2 regions of the Halomonas sp. C22 genome follow, and region 1 is predicted to be linked to the other one. Evidence: predicted binding sites of a transcription regulator. Region 1 holds the regulator's gene; the other holds the start of a gene.
The links. Region 1 encodes LexA, which represses DNA repair genes until DNA is damaged. Its sites were predicted from a motif close to TACTGTNTANNTANACAGTA; they were not measured.

Region 1 (9,310 bases):
CTGAACTACCGCGTGAACTACTGCCGATCGAGTTCTTCCTCGGTCGGCATATCGGCGGCCATGATCTGCAGGTGCACCTCAGGCATGTGCTGAAGGTGGTTGGCCAGCCAGTGCATCAGGCGCGGTTGCAGCGCCTGGCGCAAGTCTGCCAGGGTCTCGGCCTCGATCTCTTCCAACTGCTCGTCCAGCCAATCGCTGAAACTCTCCTCATCCAGCGGGCTGGCTCCCGTGGTATCCAGCATCATCCGTCCAATGCGCCACCAGCCGGTCTCGGTGGCGGTCACCGGTAGTGCCAGAAACAGGCTTCCGCGCCGTGCGCCGGGAGTCTGGTGCTCGAGCCCGGGGTGGGGCCTCACGCTGTTTTGATCGACGATGCAAGGTGGCTGGGGGTGGCGTGTTTCCAGGCGCAGGCCCTGGTTGTCGAGCGCGATCATGTCGCCATTGAGCGGCGCAAGGGGCGCGCTGATGCCCAGCTGTTCGGCCAGTGCCTGGTGGGCCTGCTGATGTCGAGCTTCACCGTGCACGGGTAACAGGGCTTTTGGGCGTACCCATTGGTAAAGCTTCTTGAGCTCTTCTTGGGCTGGATGCCCTGTGGCATGCAGCTCGGGATGATTGTTTTCATCGAAGAGGTCGACACCCAGCTGTAACAAACGTTTTTTAAGCTGTTCGATGGGGCGCTCATTGCCCGGGATGGCCTTGGCGGAAAAAATGACGCTGTCACCGGGCTCCAGGTCGACGAAGGGATGACGGCGTTGCGCCAGTCGTTGAAGCGCAGCGCGTGGCTCACCCTGACTGCCCGTGGCAATGATCACGACTTCTTCGGGGGGCAAATAGCCAAGATCGTGGGGCGGTACCAGTGCCGGAAAATCGTCCAGGTAGCCCAACCCTCTGGCCACGCTCACCATGCGCTCCATGGAGCGGCCCATCAAGCTGACACGGCGTCCGCAGGCTTGTGCGGCACGCCCGATGGCCAGAACCCTCGCCAGGTTGCTGGCGAAACACGACACCACGACGCGCCCCTTGCACTTCGCAAGGGTGCTGGCCAGTGCCTTGGCGACATCGCCTTCGCTGGCCGACTGCCCTGGCATGGGGGCATTGGTAGAGTCACCCACCACCAGGTCCAGAGGGGCCAGCGCGCGGAAATGGGCGGCATTCACCGGCGCACCGATGAGCGGCTCCGGGTCCAGTTTCCAGTCACCCGTATGCAGAACCCGATAGTCGCCTGCCTGCATCATGATGGCGCAGCTTTCAGGTATGGAGTGGGTGACACTCAAGTAACGCAGGGTAAAGGGCCCGCGCTCAACCGCATCGCCGGGTTCGATGATTTCGATGGCAGCGCTGCTGAGCTGGTGTTCGGCAAACTTGTGGCGCAGCAGGCCCGCCGCCAGCGGGGTGGCAAAAATAGGGCAGCCCCAGCGCGGCCATAGCCAGGCGGCGGCGCCGATGTGGTCTTCATGACCATGGGTGATGAACAGCGCGGCAGGCGTGATACCGAGGGTCTGCAGGGTGTCGGTGTTGGGTACCTGCAGCGGCGAGTTGGGCAGATCTTGACGAATCATCATGCCGCAATCGACGGCGATCCACTGATCGTCGTATCCATACAGCGTAAGATTCATTCCAATTTCACCGCATCCACCTAGCGGAAGCAGGTGCAGGGGCGGGCGGCGACGGGGACGAAGTTGAACGCGTGGTGGATGCATCGGTCATGAAAAGCCTGGGAAGTAATCTCTTAACTATACGGGAAGGGAGGGGCCTGTAACAATCATCGCGGCACTGCACCACAGTGCTTGGTCGCAGCGCTTGCGTTACACTAGCGCGCCTGGTGAGGCTTGCCTGTCGGCAGGTAAGTCCCTGGCGAACGTGCCGTTACATACGCAAGAGTGTTCATTGATGTCTCATTATTACCGTTTAGTTGTGTCGTGCCCGGATCAGGTGGGCATCGTGGCGCGTGTTTCCAGCTTCATTGCCCAGCAGGGCGGCTCGATTACCGAGGCCAGCCAGCACTCCGACCTGGAGACGGGTCGCTTTTTCATGCGTTACGAAATTCTCGCCGATTCATTGGGCATGTCTGCCGAGGCGCTGCGCACGGCGTTCGAACCCGTCGCCGCCGAATTCGATATGCAGTGGTCACTGGTGGACACCCAGAAGCGCCGCCGCGTGGTGTTGATGGTTTCCCGGGAATCCCACTGCCTGGTGGATCTGCTGTATCGCTGGCAGGCAGGCGAGCTGGATTGCGATATCGTCAGCGTCATTTCCAATCATGACGACATGCGTTCGCTCACCGAGTGGTACGGCATTCCTTATCATCACGTGCCGGTGGACCCGGCCAACAAGCAGGCGGCTTTCGATCAGGTACAAACCCAGATCGATGCGGCACGGGCCGACTGTGTCGTGTTGGCGCGGTACATGCAGATACTGCCCCCCTCGTTGTGCGAGCGCTATGCCGGGCGCGTCATCAATATTCATCACAGCTTCTTGCCCTCCTTTGCCGGGGCAAAGCCTTACCACCAGGCTTACGAGCGTGGCGTCAAGCTGATCGGTGCCACCTGCCATTACGTGACCGAAGAGCTGGATGCGGGGCCCATCATCGAGCAGGATATCCATCGGGTAAGCCACTGCCATACGCCCACCGATCTGGTGCGCTTTGGCCGTGATGTGGAAAAAGCCGTGCTGGCCCGCGGCCTGCGCTGGCATCTGGAAGACCGCGTATTGATTCACGGTAACAAGACCGTCGTGTTCAGCTAACTCGCCCACCGGGGAGGGGCGCCATGTCCTTTGCACAAAGCGTGCTGGCCACCTGGGCACTGCTGGCTACCTGGCTGGTGTCGGCAGGTGCGCTGGGGTGGGTGCTTTGGCAGCGCCCCTGGCAGCCGCTGCTGGAAGATACCGGTTTGCAGCATCGCTGGATGGCCGCGACGCTTGCCGTGATGCTGATGTGGCAGCTGCGGGCCCAGGCGGTCGATTGGTTGACCCTGCATCTGGTGTTCACGGTGCTGATGACGCTGGTGTTCAAGGTGCCCCTGGCCTTGATCAGCAACTTGCTGCTCAACGTGGCGATGGTGGTGATCGGGCGCAATGCCTGGGAGCTGTTGGGGCCCAACGTGTTGGTGACGGGACTGGTGCCCGCCGTGATCACGGGGGTGGTATGGCGTATCGTGGATCGCCGCTTGCCGGACAACCTGATGGTGTTTCTGTTTGCCTGCGGTTTTTTCGGTGCTGCGCTGGCCACGCTAGGAGGCGGGCTGGCGGCCGTGGGGCTGATTCTGGTGGCGGGCACCGACCCTGAAGCGATTTATCTGGCTCAGGAGTATGCCCGCTTTTTACCCTTGCTGATGCCCTCGGAAGCCTTCATCACCGGCATGCTGCTGAGTATCTTGCTGGTCTACCACCCGCACTGGGTCGCCACGTTCAACGACCATCGTTACATAGATATGCAGTAGGCGGTGGCTTGGTCCAGTGCCCTGGCCCAGTATTTTAGCCCAGTGCCTGGCCGTTGCCGCCTCGGATGACGCCTACCCCGACGCCTTCGATATCCAGCTGTTGAGTTCTCAGGTCGATTTCGATGGGGGCGAAGTCTTCGTTCTCGGCGAGCAGCGTGACGTGATGCCCCTGGCGTTTAAAACGCTTGACCGTGACTTCGTCTTCCAGGCGCGCGACGACGATCTGACCGTCACGCACGCGGTCGGTACGATGCACCGCCAGCAGATCGCCTTCCAGAATGCCCACGTCCTTCATCGACAGGCCGCGAACTCGCAGCAGATAGTCGGCCTTGGGGGTGAAGTACTCTGCAGGGAGCGGGCAGTAACGGTCGATATGCTCCGCTGCCAGAATGGGACTGCCCGCCGCGACTTCGCCAATGACCGGCAGCCCGCTGGGCGTGGCATCGTTGGCGGCGCTGGCAGGCTCGGCTGCCGGGGGCGTGGCGTCGAGCGGCTCCTGGTTGGGCAGGCGTATGCCGCGGGACGTATTGCGAATGATGCGAATGGCACCTTTGCGCTCCAGAGCGCGCAGATGCTCTTCGGCGGCGTTGGGGGAACGAAAGCCCAGCGCCTTGGCGATTTCGGCGCGGGTAGGGGGGTAGCCAAGCTCGCCCATGGTCTTCACGATAAAATCATATACATGCTGCTGGCGTGCGGTGAGTGGGCGTGACATATCAGACTCCAAACAGTGAAAAGACAGTCGCTACATGTCCGTAAAATCAGTATGTGTTTAAGTATACAGTATGTTGCTCTGTCCAGTACATGATGAGTTGCAATCCGTACCGTGGCACGCAGCCTGAACCTTGAGCGGGATAATCGTTTGAGCCAGCAGGGGTAATGGCATACTATTCGCCAACGCGATCGCCATGTTTTAAACACCTGTTTTGGGAGGGCGCTATGGCCCAGTCGGATACGGTCACACGTATTTTGGATACGGCAGAGGTGCTCTTTGCAGAGCGGGGGTTTGCCGAGACATCACTGCGCAATATCACCAGCAAAGCGCGGGTCAACCTTGCTGCCGTCAATTATCACTTCGGGTCGAAGAAAGCGCTGATACAGGCGGTATTTGCCCGTTACCTAGACCCGTTCTCCGAACGCTTCCATACTGCGCTGGACGAGCTGGAAGCGCGCTACGAAGGCCAGGCCATTCCTCTGGAGGTGCTGCTGGAAACCATGGCCACTACCGTGCTGGCCGTGCCTGCCGAGCGGCATAGCCTGAAAGTGTTCATGCGGCTGCTGGGGCTGGCTTACAGCCAGGCGCAAGGACACCTGCGTCGCTACATTCAGCAGCAGTATGGCGATGTCTTCACGCGCTTCACGGAGTTGGTGCGCCGGGCGACCCCCGAGCTGCCAGATGCCGAGCGTTTCTGGCGGCTGCACTTCATGCTGGGCACGGTGATTTTCACTCTGTCTGGCCTGGATGCACTGCGCGATATCGCCGCCAAGGATTATCAAGAGCAGGTAACGGTACGCGACTTGATCCGACGTCTGCGCCCCGTTGTGGTGGCGGCCATGAGCGCGCCGATGCCGTTGCCCGCAGCAACCGTGGATGAGAAGCCCCATGCACACGCCCAGATTGGCTGACCTGCCGCCCGTTGACGGTGGCTGGATGGAAATCGACACCGAGGCCCAACGCCTGCGCTGGTGGCAGGGGAGCGCGCTAGAGCATGAATGCGCCATTTCGACGGGCAAGGCCGGCGTAGGGCAAGAAGAGGGCAGTGGACGTACTCCGTTGGGTTGGCACTACATTCGAGCAGCGATTGGCGATGGGCTACCCGAGGATGCGGTCTTTCGGGGGCGTCGTTGGACCGGAGAGGTCTACTCTGCCGATTTGGCGGTCGAATTCCCCGAGCGCGACTGGATCTTGACCCGCATACTGTGGCTATGTGGCCTGGAGCGCGGTATCAATCGCGGCGGCTGTGTCGATTCCCAGCGTCGCTACATCTACCTGCACGGTACTCCCCCTGACCAGCCCATGGGCCTTGCTGCTTCTCACGGCTGTGTGCGTCTACGTAATCCCGACCTGCTCTGGCTTTTCAAACGGGCTGTGCCGGGTACGCCAGTATGGCTGCATTGACGTTTTCCCCGCTGGCATACTCCACATTTTGAAAGATCACACGGGTGGTCTAGAATGACGCCCTTTTTCCTGGACCCAGTACGATGACTCAACCTTTAGGCCCGGTCATGCTCGACCTGGAAGGCCAGACCCTGACCAAGGAAGACAAGCGCCTGCTGAAGAATCCCGCGGTAGGTGGCGTGATTCTGTTTGCTCGTAACGTGGAAAGCGCCACCCAAGTGCGGGAGCTGTGTGACAGCATTCGTCGTGTGCGCGGCGACCTGCTATTGGCCGTCGACCAAGAGGGCGGTCGGGTCCAGCGTATCCGGCAAGGCGTGACGCGCCTGCCGCCCATGGCTCGGATTGGCGACGTGTTTGCCCATGATCAGTCGGTAGGGCTGGCGCTGGCCAAAGATACCGGCTGGCTGCTGGGCATGGAAATGGCCGCCTGTGGCCTGGACATCAGCTTTGCCCCCGTGCTGGACGTGGACAGCGGTATTTCCAGCGTGATCGGGGAGCGCAGCTTCAGCCGAGACCCTCAGCACGTCGCCTTGCTGGGGCAAGCCTTCGTGCACGGATTGCATGAGGCGGGAATGGCAGCTGTGGGCAAGCACTTTCCCGGCCACGGCGGCGTGGGGGCCGATTCGCACACCGCCCTCCCTGTCGATGAGCGTCCGCTCTCGGCCATCAAGGAGCACGACCTGGTGCCCTTCAGCCAGCTTGCCACGCTGCTCAACGGCGTCATGCCCGCCCATATCGTCTACTCTGCCTTCGATTCGCGTCCGGCCGGTTTTTCGCCCAGTTGGCTAGGCATGCTGCGTGAGTCGCTGGGCTTCAAAGGCTGCATCTTCTCGGATGACCTGAGCATGGCGGGGGCTCATGAGGCGGGTGGCCCCGCCGAGCGTGCCAAGGCTGCCCTGGCAGCGGGCTGCGACATGCTGCTGATCTGCAACGACCGTGAGGCTGCGCTGGAAGTGGTGCAGGCCTGTCATGACGTATTCAACAAGCGGCCCGCCAAGCTGCGTTATGGTCGCGCGCGACCGCAGCTGGAAGCACTGGCCGCGCTGGGCCGTTGGCGCAAGACCCACGCCAGGCTGGAAGCGCTGGTCGCTGACGCCAGCTAATTGACCCATAAACTGTTTTGGAGAGGCTCGATGTCCAAATTGGATAAAGAGGCGCTGGAGTCGCTGGACTCCATGCGCGAGTTGATGGACAACGCCGACTGCTTGATTTCACAGGAGCAGGTCGAGCGTGCGCTGGACCGTATGGCGGAAGAGATTACCCGTGACCTGGGCGATAAGCTGCCGGTTTTCTACTGCGTCATGAACGGGGGGTTGATCACCACCGGTCATCTGCTGACACGTCTGGGTTTCCCACTGGAAGTGGACTACCTGCACGCTACCCGCTACCGCAATGAACTGCGCGGCGGCGAGCTGTTCTGGCGGGTCTCTCCGGAAGTCCCCATGGCGGGTCGGCATGTGGTGATCGTCGACGATATTCTCGATGAAGGCGCCACCCTGGCGGCCATCCTGGCGTACTGCAAGGAAGCCCAGGCCGCCAGCGTGACCACCGCCGTACTGGTGGACAAGCAGCACGACCGCAAGGCAGTCCCTGGCCTGAAGGCCGATTACTGCAGTCTGGAAGTCGCCGACCGCTACGTCTTCGGTTTCGGCATGGACTACAAAGGCTACTGGCGGAATGCCCCGGGGATTTTTGCGCCCAAGGGCATGTAAAGCACTGGCCTAGCGGGGCGAGAAACGTCTTGCCAGGCCGGTTTCGGCAATCATGCGGGTGGAGATCTCCTCCACGGAGAAGCGTGTGGTGTCGATGAAAGGAATGTTCATGCTGCGGTAGAGCGATTCGGCCTGCTCGACTTCCTGCAGGCACTGATCCATGGAGCTGTAGCGGCTGTTGGGGCGACGCTCGTTGCGAATGGCCGCCAGTCGCCGGGCATCGATGGTCAGGCCGAACAGCTTGTGCCGGTGCGGTGCCAGCGCTTTCGGCAATTTCAAGTGGCCATCTTCATCCAGGTCGTCCTCGGTCAGCGGATAGTTGGCCGCGCGAATGCCGAATTGAAGCGCCAGGTACAAGGACGTTGGCGTTTTACCGCAGCGAGATACCCCCACCAGAATGATGTCTGCCTTGTCGTATTGATGGGTGCGGGCACCGTCATCGTTATCCAGTGCAAAATGCACCGAGTGGATACGGTCCATGTAGACATCGTCGCTGCCTATGGAGTGGGTGCGCCCCACGCTGTAGGAAGAGTGCGTGCCCAGCTCTTGCTCCAGCGGTTCCAGAAACGTCGAGAAGATATCGACCTTGAAGCCGGAGGCCTGGCGGATGACGTTGCGGATCTGCTGGTCGACGATGGTGTCGATGATGATGGGGCGAACACCGTCGCGCATCGCGGTGGACTCGATGATCTCGGCGACGGCTTGAGCCTTTTCCAAGGTGTCGATGTAGGGCTTGGTGATCATGTTGATGTCCACGTCACTGAACTGCGCCAACAGGCTGCGCCCCAGGCTTTCTGCCGTGATCCCCGTGCCATCGGAAATAAAAAAGGCTGTTCGTTTCATAGTCTGTCCGCCATCCTCACCCAACTGATTTACGAGCGCTCATTGTGTGCCGTGTGCCATGGCAGTACAACGTTTTCGAGTGCAGGGTTTTCGAGTGCAGGGTTTTCGTGAGCAGGGTTTGCGTGTGCAGGGTACTTGCGATTGGCCTCGCAATTGTGCTCGCGCAAACAGGTCTGCGTCCTGTCCTGACTACATAAATGCCATGTTTCCGGCCGATGTTGTAAAAATCCTCCACTCCCTGCGCTGTTAGACCAATGGCGAATAGGGGGCCGCGATGCTAGGGTGACAGCGTGAATGGGTGTCGTCCCAACGGTTGCATCAATGTCTGAGTGAGGGGGTTGCGTGGAAGAGTACATTCTGTGGTTCGATCAGCTGGGTATGGCGGACGTCGAACGCGTGGGTGGTAAGAACGCCTCGCTTGGCGAAATGATCTCCAACCTGGCCGGTGTGGGTGTCACGGTGCCCGGCGGTTTCGCCACTACGGCCCATGCATACCGCGAGTTTCTCTCCCACGAAGGCCTCAACGACCGTATCAACGACACCCTGGCACGGCTCGACGTCGACGACGTCAAGGCGCTGGCCGAGGCTGGCAAGCGTATCCGCCAGTGGATCATCGAGACGCCGTTGCCGCCCACCTTCGAAGCGGCATTGGAGCAGGCGTACCAGCAGTTGCAGGCAAAACACCCCGGCCTGAAGGTTGCGGTGCGCAGCTCGGCAACGGCGGAAGACCTGCCGGATGCATCGTTCGCCGGTCAGCAGGAAACCTTCCTCAATATCGAAGGCCTGGCCAACATCAAGCATGCGGTTCACGAAGTCTTTGCCTCATTGTTCAATGATCGCGCAATTTCCTACCGCGTCCATCGGGGCTATGCCCATGAGAACGTTGCCCTGTCGGCCGGTGTGCAGAAAATGGTGCGCTCCGAGACCGGTGCGTCCGGTGTCATGTTTACCCTGGACACCGAGTCCGGCTACCGGGACGCGGTGTTCGTCACCGCCTCCTGGGGGCTGGGCGAGACCGTAGTGCAAGGGGCGGTCAACCCTGACGAGTTCTATGTGCACAAGCCCACGCTGGCCGCCGGGCGTCCGGCCGTGTTGCGTCGTACCCTGGGGTCGAAACTGATCAAGATGGTGTACGGCAAGGATGCCAGCGCAGGTCGTTCGGTGAAAACCGTTGACGTGCCTTACAAGGATCGCGGGCG
Region 2 (9,310 bases), on a different contig from region 1:
TGGAGTGGTTTTTTCTAACTCAATACCGAATTTAGATGTTAGCTCATCACGAATTGAACCATCTAGCTCGACGGCAACTTTCCTTAACTGCGTGATATCTTCTTCATCTATTACATCGTCCACTCGATATAAAAGCGCTTCGAGATGGTCTACTTTGCTGAACAACTTCAACTCTGCCATAACAACGCTGGAAATAAATTCAGACTGTAGCCCCAAAGCATCACTTAGCGCCTCAACCCTGTATTTCATTTCCGCATCAAATAGTTCTCTTTTCTCTGCGGTGATGGCGTGAGAATAGACATCTTTTAACCCTGTCGACACAGCGCCCTCGCGGTTACTGAATCGAACAACCTCCAAGTCCGTGTTTAGTCGAGCGCAGTGTCGTCTGATTCGCTCAGCAGCAGTATTCACCGCTTCGTGTGATTGACTGACCAGCAAAATTCGCTTGGTTTTTTGTTTTTCAATCAAGTAGTGAACAAAGGCTGCAATGAACTCCGTTTTCCCTGTTCCAGGAGGGCCCTGTAGAAGCGACAAAGGCCCATTGTTGACTATTTTCGCAAATGCGTCTCTTTGTTGAGGATTGAGACTGATTATATTTCCGTGTTGATCTTCTCTATCATAACGAGAAAAGTCTTCCTCTGTTGGCTCAACACCGTACTGCGTAGCAGGTCTATCACATAAAGGATCGAATAAATCCACCAGTTCCGGCATAACGCCTTCTCGGTCTAGTAGACGTTCCAGTGCTGCTTTCCTCTTGCGGTAAGAAGCTCTGTCTTGCCTTGTTCTAAAAAATACAACATCACTGTTCTTCAGGTGATACGCAGCCCCCCGGGCTTTGAGAAGACGTACTGAATTGAGCGTGGAGGATTTCAGGCAAACTTCCCCCAAAAACTTTTCACCCCCTTCTTCATCCACGAGTAACGCCTCTACTTCATCAGCGGCAGTGAATGCACCCAAAGGATCAACTTCTGCGGAATAAGGTATGAGGATCCCTCCATCGGATTTCCCGATGAGTGAAATTTCACCGTCAATTTCGACATTCGGAAGGGATTGTGTTTCTGTATCTAAAATCGCTTGCCAAAGCTTCGCAGTAGAAATGGAAATGTTAGAACTTTCAGGTTGCCTTCCAGTCTGCTTATGCAGACGCTCGAAAGCTTCTGTCAGTTCAAGCGTGAGCTCACCGCTCTCTTTTTGCGGTTCGCTCTTCTCCTTGTCGTCCAGAGCCGTGGCTAATTCAACCGCCCTATGAAAAGCTTCGTTCTCGTTAAGTACTGAGGACAATGCCGATAAATTATGTGGCTTACCCGGTATAACCTTAATAGCATACGACAACTCGAATTGGCTTTCTTCAGTATCGCGCTTGCTCACTGAAGACCGCTGTTTTGGCTTAAATCCTACGACAAGTCCTTTCTCGTTCTTGCTGTACATCCCAGAAAAAATCCCTCCAATCCCTGCGAAAGTGACTTTGACCTCAGATGATTCTTTAGGGTTTTTCTCAACTCGGCAGTAAAGGTGACCATTGTCAGGGAGCAACGTTACAGCTTCGTCAGCATTACCTGCGACGATCTCAATATACTCCTGCCCAGCTTTAACTTCTGGAGCACTTAATGCTTTCTTAAAGCGCCCGAGATCCTTGAATCCGAACTGCGGATCTTCCAACTCTACTCGAACTGCGTCAGCGATCGCAGACAACTTCTCTGATTTTTCGCCCCAAGCTATTCCCAATAGCTCGCAGGACATTTTCATGACGGCGAAATTATCGCGCTCAAATGAGGTGCATCCATCGATATTGTCGGGGCTGTATTGATGATTTTTAGGCTCATCATCAGAAGGTGTAAAATCAGGAATGTCGATCAAGTACAGCGACAAACTTTCCTTTTCAATCATCACGTTTTGGGGGTGCAGATCACCATGCGACAGTCCAAGTCCATGCAGATGTTCAATTGCCGCGACTAACTTAGAGGCCGTATTGAGGCGAGATTCCTCTTCAATTTGGGCAGCGTCCCATGTATCGCCATCAATCAGATCAGTTATTAGATACAGTGAAGATGATTTAGAAGCAATGCCATAGTCTCGAATGGCAGGCAGATAAGTAGGTCTTACTGAATTGAGTTTATCCACCCGCTTCAGGAAGTTGAGCACTTGAAAATTAGTGATTGAGGAAGCACCTTGGCTACCACAATCGAGCCATGCTTTAACCAATTTTCCATCAGATACGTAGACTTCCTTTTCCGAATTTTCAACAATGAACTCACCATCTTCACGGTATTGCCGAGAATGATTAATGGCGTGACGGTATGGGGCTAGTTCAGCATCATCAAACGTAGGTATCTCATCATTTATGGGCTCCGCTTCCATCAAAGCATCAAAGAACTCTGATGCATTTGAAAAGCTTGTCGCAACGGCGTCCAAAAGAACCTCTGAATACCACTCGTTACACCCGAGCATCTCATCTTGTACTGTTTCCAGGCTTTTGGGAGACATGCGACGTCCATTAAGGAGGTGCCAACACACCAATCCTAAGGCATGCACATCATGCTGGTAAGGGGTTAAATCACTGTCATCCAGCATATCCTGTGCTTCAACTGCCCCAACTGACAGCGCCTTTCTATAGTCACCAACTGTTCCAGCGGGGCGATGATAGGCTGATATGAAGTTAGATAGGGCAATCTCCTTTGATGGAGACAGCCAAAGGCTGTGGTCCGCAATATCTCTGTGTGCGACCTTCGCTTCATGCAGATCGGCAAATTTTGCAATTAAGAGCTTGGTGATGTTTAACCTGTCTTGATCAGAGAAGTTTGCGCCATACTTCCCGATAAACTCGTTAAATCGCATATGCCCGGGAGGTAACTCATAGACTTCGCAATACTCTGCCGTTATCTCGTCTTTTTGAAAGCTGGTTAACGAACGCAAGCAGTGATTGTACAAGTCACGGTTCTGATGATTGAGGTACTGGAGGACTGTTCGCTCACGAGAAACAATATCGGCTCTACCATCAGGTGTGTACGCTTTTCCACCTTCTACTTTATTAAAATTCCATACGCGAAGCAGCGCTTCAGAATTTGAGGAAATCTCAGACGTTGCTAGGTATTCTCGATAGACATTTTTGGGGTGCTTGAAAATCTCATCTTTTGCTTCGTAGCCGTCTACTCTCAACGCTTTCGGGGCTGTCTGTGGACCCAGGAAGAGCTCGTCAAAAATACCAAAGTCATGATTAAGGACTTTTTCATTTGGGTGGGGCCTGAAGTAGTGATTAAATGTTCGCTCATTAGCGAACTTAAAAAACTCTCGTAACGATATCGTGTGATGAAGCTGTTCCTCGGGCAATTGACTAAAATCTGCATTCCCTGTCATAACGACAAAGAAATGAACACGAGGGGTATACCCTTTGTTTGAAAACTTTTGAGCCAGACGTTTTAGCTTATTGTCTAGCTTGAATTTTTTGGGGCGCGTCACGCTCACTGGGGAGCGTCCCATGTTTTGATCGCCTTTGTACCAAATATCCCCTTTGGCTGTGACTGGCTGGTGATTCCAGTCTTTTAACTCGACGATTATTACGTTACAGTGCGTAACGATTACTAAGTCATACTCACCTTCCTTCTTCGACTCTACAAAACGAAACCCCGCATAGCCTTTCCACGGGAACATCCCTTTTTCTCCAAAGACGGCTCCCTTAAGCTGATCGCGCAAAGAGCCTCCATTAGATTGATTTCTGTCCACTTGAGTCTTATCAGAAAAAGCTCCCTTTATTTTTTCAATAGCTGATACTTCTTGCTCTTGTAATCCGCCATCCCAAATTTCTATTTCCAATTTTCATTCCTTTTTTCATTAATTTCAAAATCTTATCACTATCCTAAGCTGCTTCTACAAAGCGCCACTTTGCTAATACTTAGAATTCGTCTTCATTAATTAGCCGAAACACCATTCGCTTAGCATGACTCAGGTCACTCTTAGCCAGGACGTGCCAATCGTATACTTCGCTTCCCGGCACCATTTCCTGCCCCACTGCACTACGGTCTCGCTCGAAACGAAACCTCGTTCCAGCAGGTGACTGCCACTCAACAACGTTGTCACCGCTAAAAACCGGTTTCAAATCACTTATTTTTCGTATGCCCACCGTGGCTGCCTCTTTCCAATATCAGAATTTTTTTGTAATCCACTTTCTTGAGAAACACTAACTCGTACTATCTTATGCGGTAGCCTAAATCATATTCACTCATCGCTGAAAAATGATCTTACCCAGCAACAGTGGACACTGGTTTAAGCGATCATTCGGGCTTCAAAGGCCTCTGGGCTGATCATCCCAATAGCACTGTGCCGCCGTTGTTTGTTGTAGTCCAGCTCGACGTACTCAAACACCTGGCGCCTCATATCGTTTCGCGTTGTAACTTCCATGGAAAATACGTTCTTGTTGTCGAGAACCTGCTCCAGTGTATTGCCGGAATAAACTGTAAAAAGTCCGTTGGCCTGATCGACATGAGCAGGGATCGCCAATCCCCCCGACCTTGCTATTTCGTCAATTACCTCAACAGCAGAGCATTCAGAGCAGCCGTCGCTGCTCCCTTTGGTGGCTCGATACCTCACAGCACCAAGAAGCGAGTCAATGTCCGAGGTGGTCTTATCTGTGCCGAAAATCGCCAGAATATGGATATTCCCCTGAACGGTAATCTCGACGCCGGGGAACAGATAGAGCTGTCGATAATCCGGATGACCTTCGGATGACAACTCCAAGAGTGCCTGCTTTAGTGGATCAATCCAGGCACCTGAATTGTGATCCGTCACCGCGACGCAATCGATGCCTTTCCGCATGTAGTTGAGCAGCTAATCCTTATGGGATATCTGCTTATGCAGGACCTGGTCAGGGCCTTTCCCATAATCATCGGAGACCGGAGTATGATTGTGAAAGTCGAACTTCCACCACCGTGAGCCAATCCAGTTCATCTATATCGTTCCTGTTCTTTTCGAATAGGGAATAACGTGCTTTGGTCTCGGGCCTCGCCTACCACGAATCACTTCATCACCATTTCCTCTGGGTACCTTGGCAAAGTATAGCGGCCACTACGTTTTCACACAGCCTCGGTCGATATCAGCCATTAGCTCGCTCCTGTGTTCATCTGCAACACAAGCTCATAAACCCGCGCAGGATCGTCCTCAATGCATAAATTGGGGCTTTTACCATCCAGCTGCGGATGCGCTGTTTTCATCCAGCGTCTTGCCTGTACCTCCCCCATTACCTGAACTGCTGCTTCCCAGACATCTTCTCTGCTGGGGGTGTCGATGATTTCTCTGCCGACATCGCGCATATTCTGCCATCCTTGAATGTCGTCAGGTTCCGGGGCATTTGGATCGCATTGATCAAGTAGGATGTTGAGCCGAGCAGGTCTGACTGCTGATGCTTTCTCTAGTAGTGTCGATGTCTTCAGCAACGCGTCTCGTAACCAAGCTTCAACAGCTGCGCAGACATAATCATTTTCTTGCGGTGGCACCACAGCGCTAGTGTTGCCGCTTTGAATGATGAAAAAATATTCTGGGATAGGCAGTGCGCGACCATCACGGAGGTAAGCCACAATCTCACCGCTCATATCGGGCAGGTAAGCATCACCGCTTTGTAAACACTCCAGTGCTTGGCGAAACGTTTCTAGTGGCTGGGGGAATCTGTCCCGTAAATCAAAAGCGCGGAAAGCAAACACACTTTGTAAAGGGTCGTTAGTAGACGGCTTGGCTAGGGGCATCCTGCTCTCCAAATATATTACGCACCGCTAATTTCTAAACCACCTTAGCACCAGATTATTTGATTTGCTCACCATTCTGGCTTTTTTAATTAGCAGCGCTGCCGCTTAAAGCTTAACGTTCACTAGCTCTTCCCAGCGAGTGGTATAGCGCGGCGTGCGGTGTTCAGCGCGTAATGTCCAGGCATTTCCAACCCGAGGCAGCCCTAGTTGTATCGTCCCTCGCCCTAGTTCTCGATTGAGCTTGTCGACAGTAGCCATCAACCGTTCACTACGCCTTGCTTCTTCCTCTGTTTGCGGTGTTTCTGTCAGTGTCAGTTGGCGGTTGGCTTTGGGGGAGAGATCGAGAAGCATGATGCCGGCTTTATGGTAGGCGTAGCCCTTACGCCAGAGCTGCCGGAGCCCTTGAATCGCAGCATGAATCAGCTCGCGACTATCGTCCGTCGGGCGTTCTAGTGTCACTACCACGCGATTACGGTACTGTGGCAAATCTTGTCGAAACGCATTGGTGCGCACAAACACCATCACGGCGCTGGTGACGCTGTGCTGCTTGCGTAGTTTTTCACCCGCGCGGGCAGCATGTTGGCGAAGGGCTTCACGCAGGTCATGAGGGCTGGAGGTGAGGCGCCCAAACGAGCGGGATACCATGATCTGTTGTTTGGGTTGGCTCATATCGTCGAGTTGAATCGCAGGCTGTCCGCGTAATTCCCAGACAATGCGTTCCTGCACCACGCTGAAGTGACGCCGAATGTGCTTTGGATCGGCTTCGCGCAGCTGCCAGGCGGTGTCTATCCCCATCACGCGTAACCGTTCGCCGGTACGTCGTGCAATGCCCCATAGTTCGGTCACCGGTAGCTGTTTGAGTAGCGCTTGAGTGGCATGGCTATCCGCCGTTAACAGGCAAACACCTTGTTCTTGGTAGCCTGGGTGTTTCTTTGCGGCGTGGTTGGCTACTTTGGCCAATACCCGTGTCGGCGCAAAACCGACCGAAACCGGAATTCCCGTCCATTGCCGTACTGTCTGGCGTAATTTTTGCCCATAGGCTTCTAGGGTCGCAGGTTCAAAGCCGTGAAACCCCACAAAGCTTTCGTCGATGGAGTACACCTCTACGTCCGGCGAAAACTCTGTTAGTGCCTCTGTCACGCGACGGCTCATATCCCCGTAAAGCGCATAATTACTCGACAAGAGAATAGATTGGCGGCGGATAAACGGCGGCAGCAAATGCATGGCCGTCCCCATCTCGACACCCAGCGCTTTTAGCTCATTGGAGCGGGCCACCACACAACCGTCGTTGTTAGAGAGCACACCAACAGGTCGCCCTTCTAGCGTGGGATTAAACACCCGCTCACAGCTGACGTAGAAATTATTGCAATCGACCAAGGCTATCATAGCGGTGTAGCACCTGGCAGGCTGTGCAGGACATGTGTTACGACACCCCACACATGCGATTCGCGACCCTCCAATGGGATTGGCTTATAGGCAGGGTTACTTGCTCTCAGGTAGGCACGTTGCCCGACACGCTCTAGCCGTTTAACAGTGAGTTCGCCATCGACCGCAATAACAATCACACGCCCAGGCAGCGGCTCTAGGCTGCGATCCACCACCAGCAGGTCACCATGATGGATGCCATCACCTAACATTGAGTCGCCTTCAGCACGCACAAAGAAAGTGGCCGCAGGTCGCTTAACGACATGGCGATGCAGATCCATCTCCGCATCCAGGTGGTCATCAGCGGGACTTGGAAATCCTGCCCGCACAGCACTGGCGAACATGGGTAACGGTTGGGGTACGGGGCATAGGGCAGCAGTGCCTATGAACGAAGCGGTTGTGGTCATACGCCGAGCCTCTAAAATAACTGTTGTTTCATACAGTATACGGAGAGGCGCCGCATCAACAAGCTCTGAGTAGAGATTTATCGCTTCCTGTCAGGGTCTTCCCCGAGTTCTTTTAAGGATGGTGTCGCAAGCTCATCAGCATGGGCGGTCTCAGGCGTTAGCCCATCAAGCAGGGCTGCTTCCCAGTCCTCGACACCAACGGGTTCAAACGGCTGGTCGTAGCGCTGCACGGAGCCTTTGAGCTTTTGCAGTGGGTTATTTTGTGGAGTCTCCACTGGTGTTTGTTCTTCACCTGACATCACAGCCTCCTTGGTTGGCATTGCCCTTATTTTTAAACTGCATCTTGCGCGATGATGCACGCGTGGTAAGGTTAATTCATCTTAACCATGACATTGGCATCGCTGCATGAATCATCAACCCAAAAGACGATGTTTGCTACAGAGTATTGCCGCCATTCAGCCTGGTTACCCCTTTCGTGGAAAGCTAGAGCTGGATAGCCAAGGCGATGCTTTTGTTGTGCAGTACCGCCACCTTATCGTGGGTGAAGCCCTTTATGACCCACAAGGCAAAACGCTGGATCGGGTGACGTTGCCAGGCCGCAAACGCCCGGAATATCTATGTTCTGGCGACATTCTGTTTATGGCCAAGGGCACACGAAATGATGCGGCGGTGGTTCGGGAGCTTCCACGCAATACTGTCTGCACGCCGAATTTCTATCACATCCGGCTTACCTCAAGCGCATGTAACGTCTTGCCTGAATTTTTGGCTTGGCAGCTCAACCATGTGAATGCCCAGCGCTATTTTGCCATGTGCTCTCAGGGGTCGGCGGCACCCAGCATTACCAAGTCACAGCTGGGCAACCTGCCTATTGTGGTACCGCCTATTGAGCAGCAGGCGCTGATGGTCAAACTGGCCGATGCCGCCACCCGCGAACAACAGCTTTTTAACCAGTTAATCGAAAATCGGCAGCGCATGGTTGATGCCGCTGGCCACCAACTACTTCGTCCTGATACGACGACAGGAAAATGATATGAGTAACGATTCCGTTAAGCAGGATCAGATCAACAAAGCGGTCTGGAACGCCTGCGACACCTTCCGGGGCACCGTAGACCCCAGCATCTACAAGGACTACGTGCTCACCATGCTGTTCGTGAAGTACCTGTCCGACGTGTACCAGGATCACTACGACAATTACGTGGCCGAATATGGCGACACCCCGGAGCTGATCGAAGAGCTGATGAAGAGCGAGCGCTTTGTGCTGCCTCGGGATTCCGGCTTTTACGCCCTGTATGACCAGCGCCATGAGCCGGGCAACGGCGAGCGGATCGACAAGGCCCTGCACGCCATCGAAGAGGCCAACATCGTCAAGCTGGCCGACGTATTCCAGGACATCAGCTTTAACTCCAACAAACTGGGGGATGAGAAGCAGAAGAACGACATTCTGCGCCACCTGCTGGAAGACTTCGCCCGCCCGGAGCTGAACCTGCGTCCGAGTCGGATCGGGAAGCTGGATGTCATCGGCAACGCCTACGAATACCTGATCAAGAACTTTGCGGCCACCTCCGGCAAGAAAGCCGGTGAATTCTATACCCCGCCGGAAGTGTCCGAGCTGATGGCTGAGATCGTCGAGCCGAAGGAAGGCGATGAGATCTGTGACCCGGCTTGCGGCTCCGCGTCCCTGTTGCTCAAGTGCGCCAACCAGATTCGCAAGAGCCACGATGGCTCCAAGAACTTCGCCCTGTTCGG

Region 2: FEU76_RS12475 (LexA family protein) is a predicted target of LexA. The motif match lies at 7,583-7,602, and genes of this name have one in related genera.

Annotation. Positions count from the first base shown of each region.
Region 1 is NZ_VBVC01000005.1:213,821-223,130, forward strand. It holds gene FEU76_RS12075 (ribonuclease J) at 18-1,616, opposite strand; gene purU (formyltetrahydrofolate deformylase) at 1,891-2,745, shown strand; gene FEU76_RS12085 (energy-coupling factor ABC transporter permease) at 2,769-3,440, shown strand; gene lexA (transcriptional repressor LexA) at 3,475-4,152, opposite strand; gene FEU76_RS12095 (TetR/AcrR family transcriptional regulator) at 4,377-5,063, shown strand; gene FEU76_RS12100 (L,D-transpeptidase) at 5,041-5,556, shown strand; gene nagZ (beta-N-acetylhexosaminidase) at 5,640-6,659, shown strand; gene FEU76_RS12110 (hypoxanthine-guanine phosphoribosyltransferase) at 6,690-7,268, shown strand; gene ppsR (posphoenolpyruvate synthetase regulatory kinase/phosphorylase PpsR) at 7,278-8,111, opposite strand; gene ppsA (phosphoenolpyruvate synthase) at 8,454-9,310, shown strand, end outside.
Region 2 is NZ_VBVC01000006.1:50,265-59,574, reverse strand. It holds gene FEU76_RS12500 (AAA domain-containing protein) at 1-3,810, opposite strand, end outside; partial or broken gene FEU76_RS18850 (IS3 family transposase) at 4,261-4,383, opposite strand; gene FEU76_RS18605 (hypothetical protein) at 5,094-5,732, opposite strand; gene FEU76_RS12480 (Y-family DNA polymerase) at 5,838-7,118, opposite strand; gene FEU76_RS12475 (LexA family protein) at 7,115-7,501, opposite strand; gene FEU76_RS12470 (hypothetical protein) at 7,642-7,863, opposite strand; gene FEU76_RS12465 (restriction endonuclease subunit S) at 7,970-8,593, shown strand; gene FEU76_RS12460 (type I restriction-modification system subunit M) at 8,595-9,310, shown strand, end outside.